Regions from separate parts of the Sphingomonas sinipercae genome, predicted to be linked through region 2. Evidence: predicted binding sites of a transcription regulator. Region 2 holds the regulator's gene; each other region holds the start of a gene.
The links. The regulator LexA, encoded in region 2, represses DNA repair genes until DNA is damaged. The targets are predictions, from matches to a motif close to GTTCCNCNCTTGTTCT.
Positions count from the first base shown of each region.

Region 1: G7078_RS00330 (ImuA family protein) is a predicted target of LexA. The motif match lies at 1,891-1,906, and genes of this name have one in related genera.
Region 3: uvrA (excinuclease ABC subunit UvrA) is a predicted target of LexA. The motif match lies at 1,197-1,212, and genes of this name have one in related genera.

Region 1 is NZ_CP049871.1:63,425-66,699, reverse strand. Features, by position in the region: gene hutH (histidine ammonia-lyase) at 1-1,383, shown strand, start outside; gene G7078_RS00335 (DUF2147 domain-containing protein) at 1,380-1,775, opposite strand; gene G7078_RS00330 (ImuA family protein) at 1,927-2,676, shown strand; gene G7078_RS00325 (DUF6504 family protein) at 2,597-3,275, shown strand, end outside.
Region 2 is NZ_CP049871.1:981,826-985,100, forward strand. Features, by position in the region: gene G7078_RS05090 (ComEC/Rec2 family competence protein) at 1-6, shown strand, start outside; gene G7078_RS05095 (DUF4242 domain-containing protein) at 11-283, shown strand; gene G7078_RS05100 (VOC family protein) at 284-628, opposite strand; gene G7078_RS05105 (VOC family protein) at 642-1,013, opposite strand; gene lexA (transcriptional repressor LexA) at 1,021-1,674, opposite strand; gene G7078_RS05115 (peptidylprolyl isomerase) at 1,740-3,275, opposite strand, start outside.
Region 3 is NZ_CP049871.1:1,740,076-1,743,350, forward strand. Features, by position in the region: gene G7078_RS09080 (alpha/beta hydrolase) at 1-814, opposite strand, end outside; gene uvrA (excinuclease ABC subunit UvrA) at 1,224-3,275, shown strand, end outside.

The DNA.
Region 1 (3,275 bases), 920 kb from region 2:
ATCGTCGCCGGCGGCGAAACCGTCTACGGCGTGAACACCGGCTTCGGTTTGCTTGCGAGCACGCGCATCCCGCACGACCGGCTGGCGGAGCTCCAGACCAACCTGATCCTTTCGCATAGCGCCGGGGTCGGCGAGCCGCTTCCGCGCCATGTCGTTCGGTTGATGATCGTGCTCAAGCTGCTTGGCCTCGGCCGCGGCCATTCCGGCGTCCGGCCGCTGGTTGTCGAAGCGCTGCAGGCGCTGCTCGACCGGGACGCAATGCCGTCGATTCCATCGCAAGGCAGCGTTGGCGCGTCCGGCGACCTCGCGCCGCTCGCGCACCTTATCTCGGCGCTGATGGGCTATGGCCGGATCGATGTGGCGGGCGAGATCATGCCGGCCGCGGCAGCGCTCGATCGCCTCGGCATGGAGCCCCTGCAGCTCGGCCCGAAGGAAGGGCTGGCGCTGATCAACGGCACGCAGGCCAGCACCGCATTGGCGCTCGACGCACTGTTCGCCGGGGAACGCGTGTTCGCCGCCGCAATCGCCGCCGGTGCATTGTCTGTCGACGCGCTCAAGGGCTCGGCCAAGCCGTTCGATCCGCGCATTTCGCAATTGCGCGGTCAGCCGGGGCAGATCCGCGTGGCGGAATTGATCCGTGGCCTCCTCGACGGCAGCGAAATCCTCACCAGCCACGTCCAATGCTCGCGCGTGCAGGACCCGTATAGCTTCCGCTGCCAGCCGCAGGTGATGGGGGCCAGCCTCGACTTGCTTGCGGCCGCCGCCCGGACCCTGACCATCGAAGCCGGCGCGGTGACCGACAATCCGATCGTCTTCGCCGATGAAGACAGCGCGCTGTCGGGCGGCAATTTCCATGCCCAGCCGGTCGCCTTCGCGGCCGACACGATCGCCATTGCAATGTGTGAGGTCGGGTCGATTTCGGAACGGCGGATCAGTGTACTGGTCGATCCGAAGATGAGCGGGCTGCCGGCCTTCCTGACCGAAGACAGCGGGGTCAATTCCGGCCTGATGATCCCGCAGGTCACCGCCGCCGCATTGGTCAGCGAGAACAAGTCGCTGGCCTTTCCGGCAAGCGTCGATTCGATCCCGACCAGCGCTGGCCAGGAAGATCACGTGTCGATGGCGCCGATCGCCGGGCGCAAGGCGGCGGCGATCGCGCGCAATTGCGCCGGGGTCGTCGCGGTCGAGCTGATGGCTGCTGCCGAAGGTATCGATTATCACGCGCCGCTTGGCACTTCGCCGCGGCTTCGCTCGGTCTATGACAAGGTGCGCGCCCTATCGCCGCACTTCACCGCCGACCGCTATTGGGCGGACGAGATTACGGCGCTCCAGGCGGCGGTGCTCGCCGGGGATATCGGGTCGGAGCTTCCGCCGCTGCTTTAGTGGACGCGCTGCCAGGTCTGCGATTTGCAGATGATGGCAAGGACGCAGCCCTTGACCGCCAGCGTGTTGGCCGATGTTTGCGTAATGGTGCCACGGGCATGCATGTTGCGGTCGGCGACGAAGACGGTCGCGCGATAGGTGTTCGGCCCGGTGCGGTCGATGTCCTTGATCAGCCGGGCGCCGATCAGGTCGGTGCCGCTGCCGCGCTGGGCCTTGCGCTGCTGGTTGGCGGAGGCCTTGAGCACGGTGCCGCACAGGTCGCGGCCGCAAGGCGCGATCTGGATCGTCATATTGCCCTTTTTCCAGCGGCCCTCGATTGGCGACTTGGCAGTCGCCATGGCCGGCGCGCCAAGCATTCCAAGTGCAGCGAGCGCGATAAGAATCTGTTTCATGTTCATGGCTTTAGCTGGGGTTTGTGGCGGAAATGGCACCCACAGCTTGCGCGGGCATGAACGAATGGCCTGGCAATTGCCGAGTCGAGACATTGACTCCGGCATCCCCAAAGGTGGAACATAAAGGGAACAGAAGAGTCGTGAGTCGCCCATGCCCGCCGTTGCCAACCCGGATCTCGATGCCCTGCGGGCACAGGTGCGTGCAATCGAATCTTCGGGTTCGGCGGACAGCCGCGGCTGGCTTGCATTTGGCGTTCCGGCCATGGACGAGCGCCTGGCGGGCGGCGGGCTGGCCTGCGGCTCACTCCACGAAATCGCTGGCAGCAGCGCCAGCCTCAACGACGATGCCGCGGCGACCTTGTTCGTCGCCGGGATCGCCGCCCGGCTCGATGGCCCGGTGCTGTGGGTGCTCGGCCGCCAGGACTTGTTCGCCCCGGCCTTGTCGCAAGCCGGGCTGTCGCCCGCCAGGCTGATCTACGCCGAATGCCGCAAGGATGAAGATGCGCTTGCCGTTGCCGAGGAAGGGGTTCGCCACAAGGGCATCGTCGCCGTCGTTGCCGAGGTTGGCCGGCTGGCGATGACGGCCAGCCGCCGGCTGCAGTTGGCGGCGGAAGATAGCGGTACGACGGCGCTCCTGCTGCGGCGCTGGCGAAGCGCGGCCGACCCGTTGCTCGGCCCTTCGGCGGCGGCAACGCGCTGGCGCATCGGCTCCCTGCCTTCGGAGCCATTGCCGGTCAGCGGCATCGGCCGCCCGCGCTGGGCCATCGAACTGGTCCGCCAGCGCGGCGGCCCGCCCAACCACTGGATCATGGAGGGAACGGATGAAGCGGGTCGCCTCGCTTATCCTGCCCGCGCTCAGCATCGAACGGCTGCGCCGGACCGGGTTCTCGCCGCCGCCTGAACCGGTGCCCAGGCCGTCGCTCGACGCAGCCCTTCCGCTCGACCCGCCGCGGCCGCAGGATTGCTCCTGCCCGCGCGGCGGCGGCTGGCGGCCGGGCGCGCGCTGGGCAAGCCGGGAGGCGCGCCAGGCGGAAATCGACTCGCTCCCTGCCCACCAGCGCCCGCCGATGCGGATGCTCGGGCGGCGGAGCGAAGCCGCTAAATCCCTGCAGTTCCCCCGCGAAGGGGGTCCAGGAGCGCCGCAAGGCGCTGCAACTGGCGCAACTTTGGCCACCACCCACCGCTCCGGCCAGCGCGTCGTCCTCGCGGCAGTCTCGGCCGAAGCCGCAGCGCTTGGCCTCGCGCCCGGCATGGCGGCAACTCACGCGCGCATGCTCGTCCCGGAGCTGCAGCTTAAGGATTCCGAACCCGAAGCGGACGCGGCGTTGCTCACCCGCCTCGCCCTGTTCGCCGCCCGGCGCTGGACCCCCAATGCCGCAATTGCCGATGCGCACAGCCTGTGGCTCGACCTCAGCGGGGTCACTCACCTGTTTGGCGGCGAGCAAGCGATGTGCGCGCGAATCCTGCGTTTCTGCGCCCGCGCCGGCTTTACCGCCCGGA
Region 2 (3,275 bases):
AGGTAGGACAATGCCGCAGTTCGTGATTGAGCGTGAGATGCCGGGCGTCGGCGGGTTGGGGCAGGACGAGCTCAAGGGCGCATCGCAAACCAGTTGCGCGGTCCTTCGCGACCTCGGCCCTGAAATCCAGTGGGTCCACAGCTATGTGACCGACAACAAGATCTACTGCATCTACCGGGCGCCGAGCGAAGATTTAATTCGCCAGCACGCACAAACGGCCGGTTTCCCCGCCAATTCGATCAGCCAGGTGCGCAACACGATCGACCCGACGACGGCCGACTGATCAGCCTTCGGCGGGTTGCCAGACGGCCAACTCGTTTCCGGACGGGTCGATGAAGTGGAAGCGGCGGCCGCCTGGAAAGGCGTAGATCGGCTTGGCGATGATTCCGCCGGCCTTGCCGACGGCATCGAACGCCGCCTCCAGGTCGTCGACTCGAATCACCGGCAGCGGCGCCGAAATTTCGTCCTCCGGCGATCCGCTCAGGCCGAGGTCGACGTCGCCGGTCGTGGTCGCGGCATATTCCGGCCCGTAATCGGTGAAGGTCCAGTCGAACGCCTTGGCATAAAAGGCGCGCGTCAGCTCGTGCGCGGTCATGCTTGGTAATTCGACATAATCTATCCGCGCCATGGTCGCTCCTTACTCAAACGCTGCACACTGCCTCGATCAGATAATCGTCGCGATCGCGCAGGAATGCCGCATAATATGTCTCGCCATAATGCGGCCGCAGGTCCGGCGCGCCCTGATCGGTGCCACCGGCCGCCATTCCGCACGCATGCCAGCGATCGACCGCCGCCCGCGTCGCGGCTGCGAAGGCGAGGTGAAAACCCGGGCCGGGCGCCGCCGCATGTTCCCGCTGCTTGATCGCGAACACGTCCTCGCCCCCGGGCGCTCCGTAGCCCGCGGCATCCGCCGTCTTCCACACTTCGACCATGCCGAGCGGGGCAAGCACCGCCCCGTAAAATCGTGCCGCCGAATCCAGGTCGGCAACGCCGAAGGACAAGTGGCTGAGCATCGGCCGCTCAGTACCGGCGAATTAGACCGGCAAGCCGCCCCTGGATTTCGATCTGTTCGGGCCGGTAACGCTGCGGCTCGTACGACCGGTTGGCCGGATCGAGCCGGATCATCGCGCCTTCGCGGCGGAAGGTCTTGAGCGTCGCTTCCTCGGCATTGACCAGGGCCACGACGATTTCACCGTCCCGCGCCGTGTCGACCTTGCGGATCAGCGCGAAGTCGCCGTCGAGAATGCCTTCTTCGACCATCGAATCGCCGGACACTTCGAGCGCATAATGCTCGCCCGGGCCGAGCAGCGCCGCGGGCACGGCGAAATGCTCGGTGCCCTGGAGCGCCTCGATCGGCGTGCCGGCCGCGATCTTCCCGTGCAGCGGGATTTCGATCGTGTCGTTGGCCGGCGCCGGGACGACTGTCCGGACCGCGGCAGCGACCGCGGCGGGCGTGCTCGAATCGGGCAGTTTGAGCACCTCCAGCGCCCGCGCCCGGTTGGGCAGGCGGCGGATGAAGCCGCGCTCCTCGAGCGCGGAAATCAGCCGGTGAACCCCCGACTTCGACTTCAGGTCGAGCGCCTCGCGCATCTCGTCGAAGCTTGGGCTGACCCCGGTTTCCCCGAGCCGGTCCTGGACGAAGATCAGCAATTCACGTTGCTTGGCAGTTAGCATTCCGCCGGTCCCTTTCTGGAACGAACGGAGAACGTCTAGGCAACAAAGCGAATCGCGTCAAGCGATCAGCTACCGCCTTCGATCAATTGCTTGCGGGTGGCGGCGATGGCTTTCTCGTTCCGCCGCACTTTCAACTGCTTACGGACGGCGGCGACGAATTGCTGCGCATATTCCTGGGCCAGTGGGTCCTGGAATTCGCGCTGAACCGTGGTGATCAGCCCCGGCTGAGCCAGCGCGTTGCCCGGCGTTAGCTTCGTCAGCTTGACCACATAATAGCCGCGGCCCTCCGGGTCGGCTGCGACGCGGCTCTTGCCGGCGCCGAGCGTGAACATCAGCCGGATCGGCGGCGGCACCTGGTCGCCCATCTGCGACAGCTGGATCCGCCGGGCGCCGATATGCTTGGCTGGGGCAAGCTTGACCGGCGCCTGCTTGAGCGCGTCGGCAAGCGACCCAGCGCCGGTTGCCTTCGCCGCGATCGCATTGGCTGCGGCACGCGCGCGCTCGGTCGCCTGCTGCCCGATCCAGTCCTGGCGCACGCGGTCGCGGATGCTCGCCAGCGGCGCCGGGGCCGCCGGCACGACCTGCGCCGGGGCGACCATTGCAAAGCCTTGTTCGCCAAGTGCTTCGAGGACGGGGGGATCGTTGGTCGCAAGCTCGAAACCGCTCTTGAGCGCCGCTGCGAACTCCGCCGGCAATTTATAGGCTGGATTGCCACGCTGCTGGCCGTTGGCCGTAATCAGCGGCGTGGTAGTGACGGTCAGCCCGGCCGATTTCGCAGCCTCGTCGAAATTGCTGCCGTTATCGATCGAATCCTGCAGCTTGGCCTCCAGGTCGGCCAGGGCATTGGCCCGCTTTTCCGTCGTCAACTTCTCGGCGATCTCGCCGCGCACTTGGGCGAGCGACTTGCCGGGCTGGTTCTGCACCCCGTCGATCTTGATCACGTGCCAGCCAAGGTCGGACTGGACCGGCCCGACGATTGCGCCCGACTTGGCGGCAAAGGCGGCATTGGCCACCGCTTGCCCCGCCATCTCGGTGAATTGCGCCTTGGTCTGGGGCCCGACGGACACGTCGGCGGCGGCTAGGCCGGCGGGCTTGACCGCGTCGACGAAGCTTTGCCCACCCTTGGCCTTCGACGCGATCTGGTTGGCGACGTTGCGGTCGGGCACCACCGCCTGGCTGATCACGCGAATGTCCTTGGCCGCATATTGGGCCTGGTTGTCCTGGTAATATTTGGCGATTTCAGCGTCCGTCGCGGAAATTCCGGCGACCTGTTCCGGGCCAAGCCGGGCGATCCGCAGAACGCGCTGCTCTGGGACCAGGTAGCGGTTGCGGTTGAAGGCATAGAATTGCTGCAATTGCTGGTCGGTGGGGTTCAGCCCGGCGGCAAAGGCGGACAATGGCACCAGCGCGACATCGGCTTCGCGCGTTTCCAGAAGCATCGAGGCATAAGGCGTCGCCATGCCCAGCGGCACGCGCGGATTGTTGGCGCCGGGCAGGAGCAGCATCCGCTGCAGCATCGCACCCTCGATCACTTCGCGTACTTCGGCATCGGTCAGCCGCCGCTGCGCCAGGAACGCTTCATAGGCGGCCTGGCTGAATTG
Region 3 (3,275 bases), 760 kb from region 2:
CATTCGGCGCGATCGCCAGCGTGGCGTCCGGCCGCGCGGCCTTGAGCGCTTCGGCATCGGCGACGCTGACCTGCAGGTCGCGGCCGCCCTGGACGATCAGCAACCGGCCTTTCGCCGTCGCCGCGAGGCGGGCCGGGTCGTACGAAAACAGGTCGCGGAAATAAGGCTGGACCGCGGCGCTAAACAGCATTTGCAGCGGCCGCGGCTTTGCCGACACATCGACACTGCCCCCCTTCTCCAGCGCATCGATGGCTGCCAATGCGTCATCAAGCAGCGGTGCGTTGGCCGGGTTGGCCCGCAGCTGCGCGCGCATGATCGTGCCGATCGGCCGTCCGGCGCCGGCGATCGATACGACGCCGCAAAGCCCCGGCGTTTGGGCAGCGGCAAGCGCGACGAGCGCGCCTTCGCTGTGCCCGGCAAGCCATGCACATTTGGCGCCGGTAAGGCGCGTCGCTTCGGCGGCCCACTTGCGGGCGTCGGAAGCATATTCGGCGATGGTCACCTTGTTACCGTCGGGAACGGCCGCCTTGCTGCCGAACATGCCGCGCTTGTCGATGCGGATGCTGGCGACGCCTTTCGCCGCCAGGGCCTCAGCAAGCATCCTGTAGGAGCTTGCGGTGATCCCAAGCGGGTTGTTTCCGTCGCGGTCGGTCGGTCCGGAACCTGGAATGATGACGACGACCGGCGCGCCCTTGCCCGCCGCTTGGTAGACGCCGGCCAGCGCGCCTTGGGGGCCCGCAATTGTAATCTCGCGTCCTGGCGCAGCAGGCACCGCGACACTCAGGACTGCCGCCGCCAACATCGTCATAGCCATCTCACTCTCCTTTTATTAGTCTTTAGTCTAACGACTAATAAAAGGCAAGACACGATGCGCGAACTTTTCAGCGGATCGGAAAGGAAACGGGGAGCCACCTAAAGGGTAGGCGGCTCCCCTACACGGGAGAAACGGGGCTCCCGCTTTGCATTCCGCCCGAACGTGGGCAGATCATACAGCTACGACGGTGAAGCCGGAGCGCTTGCTGAAAGGGGGTCGTTAAATCCGCCCGGCCGCGCCAGCCTGGCTCGACAAACCGCCGGATGCATCGACGAACCTCTCCTCAACTGCGCCCAAGCACCGGCAAAGCATGGCAATTTCGGTTGCCAACACCCATCTGCGTTTCCGCGCGTTGACCGCCGCAGGGCAGCAGCGTAGCCTCAGAACATAAACGGAACGAAAAAGGCCGATGCTAACCCATATCTCTGTGCGCGGCGCGCGTGAGCACAATCTCAAAGGCGTGGATGTCGACATCCCGCGCGAAAGCCTGACCGTGATCACGGGCCTGTCCGGCTCGGGCAAGTCCAGCCTCGCGTTCGACACCATCTATGCCGAAGGCCAGCGCCGCTACGTCGAATCCTTGTCGGCCTATGCTCGTCAGTTCCTGGAGATGATGCAGAAACCGGACGTCGAGCATATCGACGGCCTCTCGCCGGCCATCTCGATCGAGCAGAAGACGACCTCGAAGAACCCGCGCTCGACGGTCGCCACCGTCACGGAAATATACGATTACATGCGCCTGTTGTGGGCGCGCGTCGGCGTTCCCTACTCCCCCGCCACCGGCCTTCCGATCGAAGCGCAGCAGGTCAGCCAGATGGTCGACCGCGTGATGGCGCTTCCCGAGGGCAGCCGCCATTACCTCCTCGCGCCCGTCGTGCGCGGCCGCAAGGGCGAGTATAAGAAGGAGCTGGCCGAGTGGCAGAAGGCCGGCTTTACCCGGGTCCGCATCGACGGCGAGTTCTATGCGATCGAGGACGCGCCGGCGCTCGACAAGAAGTACAAGCACGACATCGAGGTGGTGGTCGACCGCATCGCGGTGCGCGAAGGCATTGAGGCGCGCCTCGCCGACAGCTTCGAGACCGCGCTCAAGCTTGCCGACGGCCTTGCATTCCTCGACCCCGCCGATCCGCCCGCCGAGCCGGAGCAGCAGTCGGGCATGAAGCTCGATTATGGCGCGCCCGGCCGGATCGTCTTTTCCGAGAAGTTCGCCTGCCCCGTCAGCGGCTTCACCATTGCCGAGATCGAGCCGCGGCTGTTCTCGTTCAACGCGCCGCAGGGCGCCTGCCCCGCTTGCGATGGCCTGGGCGAGAAACTGGTGTTCGACGAGGACCTGGTCGTTCCCAACCACAACCTCAGCATCGCCAAGGGCGCGGTCGTGCCCTGGGCCAAGTCGCAGCCGCCCTCGCCTTACTACATGCAAGTGCTGAGCAGCCTTGCCCGCGCCTACGATTTCGACCTGGCAACGCCGTGGAAGGATTTGCCCGAGGAAGCGCAACAGGTCGTCCTCAACGGCACCGGCGGGCGGCCCGTCACGCTTCGCTTCGTCGACGGCCGCAAGTCGTACGAGGTCAAGAAGCCGTTCGAAGGCGTGCTCGGCAACCTCAACCGCCGCATGCAGTCGACCGAAAGCGCGTGGATGCGCGAGGAGCTGTCACGCTACCAGGGCAGCCGCCCGTGCGAAGTCTGCCACGGTGCCCGCCTCAAGCCCGAAGCGCTGTCAGTGAAGATCGCCGGCGAGCACATCAGCTCCGGCACCGCCCGCTCCGTCGCCGACGCGCACAAATGGTTCGGCTCGCTCGACGAGAAACTGACCCCGCAGCAAAGCGAGATCGCCCGCGCCATCCTCAAGGAAATCAACGAGCGGCTCGGCTTCCTCCACAATGTCGGGCTCGATTACCTGCACCTCGACCGCAAGTCGGGCACCCTGTCCGGCGGCGAGAGCCAGCGCATCCGCCTCGCCAGCCAGATCGGCTCCGGCCTGTCGGGCGTGCTCTACGTCCTCGACGAGCCCAGCATCGGCCTCCACCAGAAGGACAACGACCGCCTGCTCGAGACCCTGCAGCGCCTCAAGGGCCTCGGCAACACCGTGCTGGTGGTCGAGCATGACGAGGATGCGATCCGCAACGCCGACCACATCATCGACATGGGCCCCGGCGCCGGCGTTCGCGGCGGCACCGTCGTCTGCTCCGGCACGCTCGACGACATCCTCGGTTGCGAAGACAGCATCACCGCCGACTACCTCTCTGGCCGGCGCGAGATCCCGCTTGGCGCCAAGCGCCGGAGGGGCAACGGCAAGTTCGTCACCGTCCAGGGCGCCACCGCCAACAACCTGCAGAACGTTACCACCAAGATCCCGCTCGGCACCTTCACCTGCGTCACCGGCGTCTCCGGCTCCGGCAAGTCGTCGCTTACCATCGACACGCTCTACGCCGGCGCCGCCCGAGCGCTGAATGGCGCCCGC